DNA from 2 places in the Paenibacillus sp. FSL K6-2393 genome. Region 1 is predicted to be linked to the other one. Evidence: riboswitches for the same ligand, from Rfam matches in the RefSeq annotation. Region 1 holds a riboswitch; the other holds the start of a gene.
The links. A riboswitch is a leader RNA that binds a small molecule or an ion and turns the genes downstream of it on or off. The one in region 1 is predicted to bind glycine.

Region 1 (5,296 bases):
AGCATCCATACCTGTCAAACCTGCAAGGTCGTTTTGCAACGTATATAACAGTTCAAGTGCACCTTGAATGCTGGATTCGTGCTGGTACGGATGGATTTTGGCGAATCCATTGTAACGGGCAACATCCTCATTGATCTTCGGATTGTATTTCATTGTACAAGAGCCCAGTGGATAAAATCCGTTATCTACCCCGAAGTTGCGGCGGGACAGAGCGGTATAGTGTCGAATAACATCTACCTCAAACACTTCCGGCAGTGCTGCTGCTTCCGAACGGAGCATTTCCCGGGGAATCAACGTATCGGCAGCCTGACGAGGAACGTCACATTCTGGCAAGGAATAAGCGACACGTCCAGGGCTGCTGAGTTCAAAAATCAATGATTGTTCCGGAGCAGGAGATAAGGTCTGTGCACTAAATGTTGTATCCGTCTCAGGTTGAACCGAAGTGGAGACAGAGGTACCCGTTTCCGATTGTCCTTGTAGCGATGTTGTCGTTGTCGTCGTCGTTTCCTGAGTCACAGCGATCCCTCCAATGCTCGTGCGAATTCGTCAATCTCTTCCTTAGTGCGCCGTTCGGTAACAGCAATCAGCATATGTCCGGTAAGCTCCGGATAATCACGTCCGAGTTCGTAGCCACCAATAAAGCCTGCATCCAGCAGTTTCAACTGAAGAGCATCCACGTCTGTTCCTTCAGGAAGATTAATCACGAATTCATTAAATGTTGGTGCATTAAAAGTAAGGCTAACTCCAGGAATCGCAGTTAATGTATTCAGGGTGTAATGACTCTTTTGCAAATTCAGATCCGCGACATCGATCATGCCCTGTTTACCCATGATGGACATGTACACAGATGCGCTGAGTGCAAGCAAAGCCTGGTTGGAACAGATGTTGGATGTCGCCTTTTCGCGGCGGATGTGCTGTTCACGTGCTTGCAGTGTGAGTACAAAACCACGCTTGCCGTTGCGATCGGTGGTCTGGCCTACAATTCGGCCAGGAATTCGGCGCATATGAGGCTGGGATACGGCGAAATATCCGCATGTCGGGCCGCCGAGTGAAGCGGCGATGCCGAGGGGCTGCGCATCACCTACAACGATGTCGGCACCCAGCTTGCCTGGGGCTTCCAGCAGACCCAGCGATAGCGGGTTGGCACTTACAACGAGCAGGCCCTTGTGCGCATGCACGAGGTCGGCAGCCTGTTTTACATTTTCTACAGCACCAAAGAAGTTCGGACTCTGGATCATGACAGCAGCGGTATCGTCCGATATGGCGGCTTGCAGGGCATCCCAATCAGTGACGCCATCCTTATAACCAATCTCGACAATCTCCAGACTTAATCCGTGCGCATATGCCTGCAATACCTGACGGGCTTCCGGATGAACGGTACGGGATACGATGAGCTGTTTGCGACGAGTTGCCGCTGCGGCCAGATTACCTGCTTCTGCAAAGGCAGTTGCGCCGTCATACATACTGGCATTGGCTACAGCCATACCGGTTAATTCACAGATGTAGGATTGAAATTCGAAAATGGCCTGTAGTTCACCTTGGCTGATCTCAGGCTGATAAGGTGTGTAGGCAGTGTAAAACTCGGAACGGGAAATGACATGATTGATGACGGAAGGAACATGATGATCATATATGCCAGCGCCGAGGAAGCTGGCGTGTGTTTCGAAATTGGCGTTAGCGCCGGCTTGTTTGGACATATGACGTGTCAGCGCATATTCATCAAGTTTGGAGGATACGGGCAGCTCGCCCTGATAACGAATCTCCTGCGGAATGTCCTGAAACAGTTCCTCCAGCGTATCCACACCGATGGTTGCGAGCATGGCGCTCTGATCTTGCTCAGTCATGGGAATGTAACGGTGCTTGCTCATGCTTGATCAGCTCCTTGAGTAGGTGTCTTCGACGTACGTGTCCGTTTATGAAAAGGGGTCTTCACGACCTCGGCTTTTAGTTTCTTGCCGCGGATCTCAATCTCAAGCGGGGTTCCCAGCGCAGCGTATTTACTGTCGATGAGAGCAAGCCCCAGATTACGCTTCAATGTAGGTGATTGCGTGCCTGTTGTTACTTCACCAATCTGTACGCCTTCGGCGTAAATCGGATAGTGGGGGCGGGGAATACCACGCTCCAGCACTTCGATGCCGACCAGTTTGCGGGCAGGCCCGTCAGTTTTTTGCTGTAACAAGGCTTCGTATCCGATAAAAGGTCCGGCATTCAGCTTCACAAACATGCCAACGCCAGCTTCGAGCGGAGAGATGGTTGCCGACAATTCCTGTCCATACAGGGGGAGCCTTGCTTCAAAGCGCAGTGTATCCCGGGCACCAAGTCCGGTTGGTACGAGTCCGTGACCTTCTCCGGCTTGCATTAATCCATTCCACACCGCAGCAGCATGGTCCGCAGGTACATATAGTTCAAAGCCGTCCTCACCGGTATAACCTGTACGGGACAACAGTAATTTAACGCCGCATACCTCTGCCTGCTGTACAAAACGGAAAGGCTCAATCGAGGATACATCCGTATCTGTAACTTTCCCGATAATATCTACAGCCAGTGGACCTTGCAAGGCGAGCAGCGCCGTCTGCTCAGAATCGTTAGTCATGCTTACGCCAGGGATCAAGTGCTCTTGCAGCCACGCCCAATCCTTGTCGATGTTGGAGGCATTAACAACGAGCATGTAATGCTGATCTTCCAGCTTATACACGAGCAGATCATCTACCACACCGCCATCTGGATAACACATCAGGGTGTACTGGGCTTGACCCGGAACGAGCGTGGTCACATCATTGGTCGTCATTTGTTGCAAAAAAACTTCAGCCTGCTCACCCTGTACGGTGAATTCACCCATATGGGATACATCAAATAGTCCAGCACGCTCACGCACCGCTTCATGTTCTTTCTGGATTCCGCTAAATTGCACTGGAAGCTCCCAGCCTCCAAAATCAATGCACCGTACGCCTTCGTATTGCTGATACAGTGGGAAGAGTGGTGTTCTAAGCAAATCGGACATCAAATCACCTCGTCATGGGCCGTCAACCGGCCGGATATACAATCGTGGATCAATGAACCAGGGTATTTTTACATTTTTCAGCAGAGATTTTTCGTAGATAAGTATGTTAAGGCAGCTATGACAGCGCCGTTCTACATCCTGTTTTTCGTTTTTTGGGAAAAAGGAAAAGGACAGGCCAAAGAATCGGCATGCCAAGTAGCACGCTGTATTCTAAGGCTCTGTCCCTTGTACCTGAGAGTTACCCCGCTGCGTTGTGCAGCAGGTTTCCCCTTGGGTGATCATAACGCCCGCACAGGGCGAATAGATGCTCTCCAGAGTTGCGTCCCGTAAAAGTCCTTTTGCCTGAGAGATTCACCCCCGCTTATCGGTGGTTTACTCCTTCGGCGTTACCTCATGTACATCCCGAATCGGGTGTCACGGGTAATCTCTCCCTTTACATTCATCCGCGGGTATAACATAGTCCAATAAACACATTTACTCCTCTCATTAAAACGTGAATCCACTACCGATGTCAAGAACGATGTCATAGATTATAATTAAAAACCGAATATTTAATTTGGTTTCAATGTTATTGTTCGTGTATTTAAAAAGACTGCGCTTACTATTCTAATATTCACCAGTATATGAAGAAAGAGTGTAATCGGGTTACAGGATTTAGAGGTGATCAATAAATAAATTGTGAGGTATCTTGACATTTGAATCAAAAATATCATACGCTATGTTCTGGGAAAAAGGTTAAGGTCAAAGAACGCATGCACTCATTTAATGAAAAGCGAGGCGGATATCGATGAGCGAATTGAAAAGTGATTTCCTGTACAGTGAAGAGCACGAATGGGTGCAAACCGTAGGGGAGGATACTGTACGTATTGGCATTACCGAGTTCGCGCAGCATCAGCTGGGTGACATTGTGTTTGTGGAATTGCCTGACCTTGAAACCAATGTAAAAGCAGAGGACAGCATTGGAACGATTGAATCGGTCAAAACGGTTTCCGACTTGTTCTCTCCCGTCACAGGTTCAATTATTGCAGTCAATGATTCGTTGCAGGACTCCCCTGAACTTGTGAACAGCTCTCCTTACGAGGAAGGTTGGATGATTGAGATTCGTGTTGAGGGAGATCTGACAGCAGCATTGTCTACATTGATGAATGCAGACGCGTATCGTAAACATACGGAAGAATAGTATCAACGAACTTGTACTTATTAACATATATTTTATAAGCGAATGAAATGAGTTTCATATTGTTTCGACCTGTGTGAGCCGGATGCTTGCACAGGTTTTTTGTGCTTTCCAAGAATGGTTTTGAATGTAGATTTGAGCAGATTGTGGATGTAAATCATCTGATTGGACCAAGCTATAGGTTAGAAAATGACTCTGGAAATGATAAAAGTCATAGGCAAGAAAAACCTTGTGTACCAATGGGTTCAGCCATTATGCATCGATTAAAACGATTACATAACCTAATGTTGTCATCATTGTTCATGACGAAAGTACGCTTTCATTTCATTGAACAGGAGAGCATTCTCGCTTAGGATTACAGCAGGGGAGAAATGATACCCCTTTCATAAATCATAATCACTTGATCCAAGGAGGATAATACAATGAGTAATTTGGACCAATCGTCCAATTCCAAAGGTGGGCTACGGGTAGGTGTGCAGCGTTTTGGCCGTTTCCTGAGTGGTATGGTCATGCCGAATATGGGAGCGTTCATCGCCTGGGGATTAATTACGGCCATGTTCATTCCAACAGGCTGGTTCCCTAACGAGACACTGGCACAGCTAGTCGATCCGATGATCAAATATTTGCTGCCACTGTTAATCGGTTACACCGGGGGTACGATGGTGCATGGTCAGCGTGGTGGTGTCGTGGGTGCCATTATGACCATTGGGGTCATCGTGGGTAGTGATATCCCGATGTTTCTAGGTGCCATGATTGCCGGACCACTGGCAGCATGGATCATCAAAAAGTTTGATAAATCGATCGAAGGTAAAGTTAGAGCCGGATTTGAAATGCTGGTTAACAACTTCTCAGCCGGTATTATTGGCGGGATCTTGGGGATTTTTGCGCTACTGGGCATCGGGCCTGCTGTAGAAGCAATTAGCAAAGTATTATCTGCCGGGGTACAAGGCTTAATGAATCTTGGTTTGCTGCCGCTGGTCAACCTAATCATTGAACCAGGTAAAGTATTGTTCCTGAACAATGCAATCAACCACGGGATTCTAACACCAATTGCAACAGATCAAGCGAGAGAATTAGGGCAATCCGTATTATACATGCTTGAATCGAACCCGGGTCCG
Region 2 (5,296 bases), on a different contig from region 1:
CATCGTACCGCCAAGGAAGATGGCGTACTCGCCATTGAACTGCCTGCGTATGGATATGCCGTACTGAGTACGGCTGTGAGCCAGAACTAGAGTCATAATACACATTCATCTGATATAAGTATCCTAACTTCGCTTCATCTGGCAGCATAAAACAAGCGTCCTGCATAACCCGGATTCGGGTTCGCGGACGCTTGTTTTTGTATTTTTGTATTCGCCGTTATACATAATAATGTCACTGATTTATATATCGGTGGTCCCGGTTCAGCTTAAACCTGAGTATCCTTGTCCACTTGAGCATTGTCCACCCCACTTGTAGTTGTGTCAGAATCCGCTGGCTTCGACTCCTGCTCAGGCTCGGCACGCTTTGCCTTTGGTTTAGCCAGCTTTTGCATCATTTTGCGGCCGGTTGGTGTCTGGGCCAGTCCGCCCTGGGCTGTCTCCCGATGGCGGCTCGGCATCGCACTGCCTACTTCCAGCATGACGTCGATGACTTCGTCTGACGGAATGGCACTACGCACTCCGGCCAGGGCCATGTCAGCCGCAGCCAGCGCCGTAACCGCACCCAGTCCATTACGGACGATGCACGGGATTTCAACAAGGCCTGCGACCGGATCGCAGATAAGGCCCAGTGTATTTTTTAACGCCAAACCAACGGCATGAACGACCTGTTCCGGTGTACCTCCACGCAGTTCAACCATGGCACCCGCAGCCATGCCGATCGCGGAACCCACTTCCGCCTGACAGCCACCCTCGGCCCCGGAGATAAATGAATTGTTGGCAATAACATAACCAATCGCTCCCGCACAGAACAACCCGTTCACCAAATGTTCGTCCGTCCAGCCAAAACGCTCCTGTGAGCTAATAAAAACACCGGGGATGATGCCGCAGGAACCGGCTGTTGGTGTTGCCACGATCCGACCCATGGAGGCATTCACTTCAGATACACACAGGGCATACGCCATGGCAAGTGCGGAAGCATCTCCTGAGCAAGTCTCACCCTTGCGAATGTACTCGGCCATTTTTTTACCGTCTCCACCCGTTAACCCACTGCGTGATGTCGTATCTTCCGTTAACCCTTTGCGTACCGCTTCCTTCATCACCTGATAATATTCAGACATCTGTTTCACAACATCCGCTTCCGGTGTATTGGTCTCCTGAACCTGCTCCTCGATCATCAGCTGAGCAATGGTTTTGGATTCTGCTGTACAGATCGTATTCAGTTCGTGCAAATGTTTAAACCGCATCCGAATCAACTCCTCTCTTCAAATCGATAACACGAATGTCCAGCACATGGTCCAGCTCCCTTAGACGCCTGAGCATATCGGGATTAGGCACACCATCCATTTCCATCGCGGTAAGCGCTTCGCCATCACGGGCTTTCCGGTCCACCTGCATATACCCGATGTTAACCCCGGATGAACTGATCGTGGACGTTACAGATGCAAGCACCCCTGCTTTGTCCGCATGTCGCAGAACAAGTGTTGGAAACTCACCACTAATCTGAACACGAAAATCATTCATCGCATGCACCGATACACTGCCACCACCAATGGATGCACCGATTAAGGAGCAGGCACGTTCTCCATGCCATAACTCAATTTTGACCGTATTTGGATGAGGAGCAGGCAGGCCACTTGTATAAAACTCAACCTCCATGCCTGCTTCCTCTGCGTATTGCTCTGCATCCGGGATACGTGGATCGTCTGTGACATAGTCCAAAAGACCGCCGATCAGTGCCAGATCTGTTCCGTGCCCCTGATACGTGTCAGCGAATGAACCATATAACGTCAGCCGGGCACGTTCTGGCGTACATCCAAGCCACTGACGAGCAATTCTCCCTAACCTTGCCGCTCCAGCTGTATGTGAACTTGAAGGCCCTGTCATGGACGGACCAATAATTGAGAAAACATCTTTAAATCGCACTTTATAACCCTCCAATTGTATTCGTCATTTCCATCCAGAATCTAATCCATATTGTTCCTTATTTACTGAATGATGACATCAAAAAAGGACAGAAGAAGGCCTCAGGCCCTCTCTCTGTCCTCGATACCTGAGAGTTTCACGATCAGCAGTGTCTCACGACAAGGTGCATTGCCTGCGATTACAGACAAGTTCACCGGTCCCACTGATCATATACCCCTTGGGTGGCGCAGTTCGCGCACTCTCCAGAGTTGCGTCCAACGATGGTACATTTACCTGAGAGATTAACCACTGCGCCGGGTGCGCAGCAGCTTGCTCCTTCGGTGCCTGAATACTAGCCATTGTGCTCGGCTAACCCAGGTCTCTCCCGCTCGTTATCATCCGCTATATGGAACCATTCTGAGCTTATGTCAGAACAGTCATGGAAGTCATTAATTTCTTCTTCATTAAGATTAATCGACCGGAAGATCAGTGTCAACAAACTTAACGATTTCTTTGGGTGTATTTCCTTCATTTCCTATTGAAGCGATGATAACCAGAATATTTTGTCAGCTTTCATTACATTAATACGTTAAAAAGATCTTTTAAACAGCTCATTTCGTTCTACTTCAATCAATGATGTGCTTACTATTATTTATGATATTGTCCATGAAACCGTTCGGGTATTCAGGCAACCATAATCTTTGATCCACACTGCTCACTAACCCATCCGAGTCTGCACATCTGGATTATAAATCACAGTTCATAAAATATGCTCTCGTTCTGTACATAAGGTCTGCAATACTTGCTGCATAGCTTCGGCATGCGATCTTTCATCCATTCGTGCCTCGACTCATTCGCCATCTGAAAGGCATAATAACCCAGTGTAAAAATCAACATGAATCCTTCCATTAATCGGATATCACGATCCGTCAGTGGTGCGATCTGTTTGGTATAACCGGATAAGAATATATCTCGTTCCTCCCGGTTGAACATAAGTGCTGCTCCTCCAGCATCAAAAAGATAGTACCCATACCCGTATAGACAAAAATCAATCATAGATATGCCCTGATCCGTTATCAGCAGATTGTTGCGAGTAATATCCCCATGAATGATCCCCCATGTTCCTGCGTGCTGCGGGTATGTTTCTAACTGTTCATTAATGTTCTCAAACGTCTCACGAAGCAGGTCGAAGTCTTCCGTTGTAAAAATCCCCAGTCGGACGCCTTCCTCTAGCTGCCCTAGCATGACCAAGTTCTCATGGATGTTGCCATATGCCGGCCGCACCTTTGTTCGATCTGTCTGATTCTGCTCACGCCCATATTGATGAAGCATCTGCAGTTGTGCCCCAAGATCATAGATCTGCTCTGTTGTCAGGCGTTCTCCCTGCTGGATGTCCCTTCCCTCAATCCACTCCAGTACTGTACAGCAGATTTCTTTACCCGCTTCACTTTTCCATACCGTGACCCAGTCTCCCGATACATTCCGTACCGGATGCTGCACGCGCAATTCCGTCGTTGCATTTAACTCATGAAGCAGGTTCATCTCTGCCTTCAGCGCAGGAAGCGTATGCTGAATGCCTGTCATACTTGTATATGCGGCTTGATGGATACGTAACAGATACTTCTTCCCGCTTGCTTCATCGACGACATGATATGTCAGATTCTCATTGTGGCGAATATATGAAACGACAGGTTTCTCAATAGTGTAGTTCTGTATAATCTGAGCTGCCATATGGTCGTAAGACATCTGATTCGTAGTGATTATCAACATCTCCTTCGAAGTCATGTAAACGTTCTCTTCACACTAAATATCGTAGCATAATGTTTATCCCGCATACAGAAAATCCCACTAAAATTATAAATTAAAAAAGCACAACCCCCGAACAACCGTCCAGGCATTGTGCTTTCTTTTGTCTCTATTATTTCTTAATCTCTCTGTCTATTGCTCTATGTTACACTCCATGATCCAATTAACCGAAACGACCCATAATGTATTCTTGCGTCAGACGATTGTCCGGGTTCGTGAAAATATGCTCTGTATCCCCGTGCTCAACCATGCTTCCCAGATAGAAATAAGCTGTATAATCCGAGATGCGCGCCGCCTGCTGCATGTTATGGGTAACAATAACAATCCGCAGCTCCTTCTTGAGCTCGGTAATCAACTCTTCAACTTTACCCGTAGATACCGGGTCAAGTGCAGATGCAGGCTCGTCGAGCAGCAGAATCTGCGGATCAACAGACAGGGCGCGGGCGATACACAGACGCTGCTGTTGTCCACCCGAGAGAGACAGAGCTGACTCGTTCAGCCTGTCTTTCACTTCGTCCCAGAGCGCAGCACGACGCAAGCTTTTTTCCACAATTTCATCCAGTGCCTTCTTACTCTTCGTACCGCGGTAGCGGGGGCCAAACGCGATATTGTTGTAGATGGACTTATGAAAAGGATTCGGCTTCTGCCACACCATGCCAATCTTCTGGCGAAGCTTGATTACATCGGTTCCAGGCTCATTCAGATCGTTACCGTCCATCCAGATATGTCCCTCTGTACGGGAACCGGCAATCTCGTCGTTCATCCGGTTCAGCGACCGGAGGAACGTGGATTTACCACACCCAGACGGCCCAATAAGAGCCGTTACGCTTGCTTCAGGAAACGTCAGGCTAATCTGCTTGACTGCCTGGAAATGTCCATAATATATGCTTAACTGTTCCGTACCAAAAGGTATGGCCATGTTGGTTCCTCCTTATTTCGAAGCTGTCATGCGGCGGAATACAACCCGACCGATCCAGCGTGCACTTAGATTGAACGCCAGCACGAGAATGACAAGCACGGCGGACGCCCCTGCTGCCACTTCTTTGGAATCTGGCCCAATACCTTCACTATTCACTTTCCAGATATGGACAGCAAGTGTCTCTGCCGGACGGAAAGGATTAAGCGGTGATCTTGGACTCGTTGGATTCCAATCTGTAAAGTCCAATGGCGGACTACTCATACCTGCGGTGAACATCAGCGCGGCTGCTTCACCGAAGATCCGGCCCGATGCTAGGATCGTACCCGTAATCAAGCTCGGCAATGCCACAGGTAGCAGAATTGAAGTAATAATCTTCCACTTGGACAGTCCAAGCGCCAGACCTGCTTCCTTCTGTTCCTTCGGAACGGCCCGGAAGGCCTGTTCCGTTGTCCGTACCATCAGTGGCAAGTTAAAGATCGCCAGAGCCAAGGCACCCGAGATCAGGGAGAAACCAAGACCAAATTGATTTACTAGCAGCAAAAGACCAAACAAACCGATAACGATGGATGGGAATGATGACAACACTTCAACGACCAGACGAATGAAGCTGGTAATCTTGCCTGGTTTGGCGTATTCCGCCATGTAAATTCCGCCGCCCCATCCGAGTGG

Region 2: another riboswitch for glycine. It lies ahead of sdaAB (L-serine ammonia-lyase, iron-sulfur-dependent subunit beta); the one in region 1 lies ahead of gcvT (glycine cleavage system aminomethyltransferase GcvT).

The regions. Positions count from the first base shown of each region.
Region 1 is NZ_JBBOCU010000001.1:1,595,729-1,601,024, forward strand. It holds gene gcvPB (aminomethyl-transferring glycine dehydrogenase subunit GcvPB) at 1-375, opposite strand, end outside; gene gcvPA (aminomethyl-transferring glycine dehydrogenase subunit GcvPA) at 513-1,868, opposite strand; gene gcvT (glycine cleavage system aminomethyltransferase GcvT) at 1,865-3,001, opposite strand; glycine riboswitch at 3,218-3,318, opposite strand; glycine riboswitch at 3,322-3,444, opposite strand; gene gcvH (glycine cleavage system protein GcvH) at 3,789-4,181, shown strand; gene MHI14_RS06995 (PTS mannitol transporter subunit IICB) at 4,601-5,296, shown strand, end outside.
Region 2 is NZ_JBBOCU010000002.1:520,375-525,670, reverse strand. It holds gene MHI14_RS29580 (alpha-glycosidase) at 1-90, shown strand, start outside; gene sdaAA (L-serine ammonia-lyase, iron-sulfur-dependent, subunit alpha) at 267-1,244, opposite strand; gene sdaAB (L-serine ammonia-lyase, iron-sulfur-dependent subunit beta) at 1,234-1,923, opposite strand; glycine riboswitch at 2,036-2,171, opposite strand; glycine riboswitch at 2,176-2,300, opposite strand; gene MHI14_RS29565 (phosphotransferase enzyme family protein) at 2,656-3,648, opposite strand; gene pstB (phosphate ABC transporter ATP-binding protein PstB) at 3,872-4,627, opposite strand; gene pstA (phosphate ABC transporter permease PstA) at 4,640-5,296, opposite strand, start outside.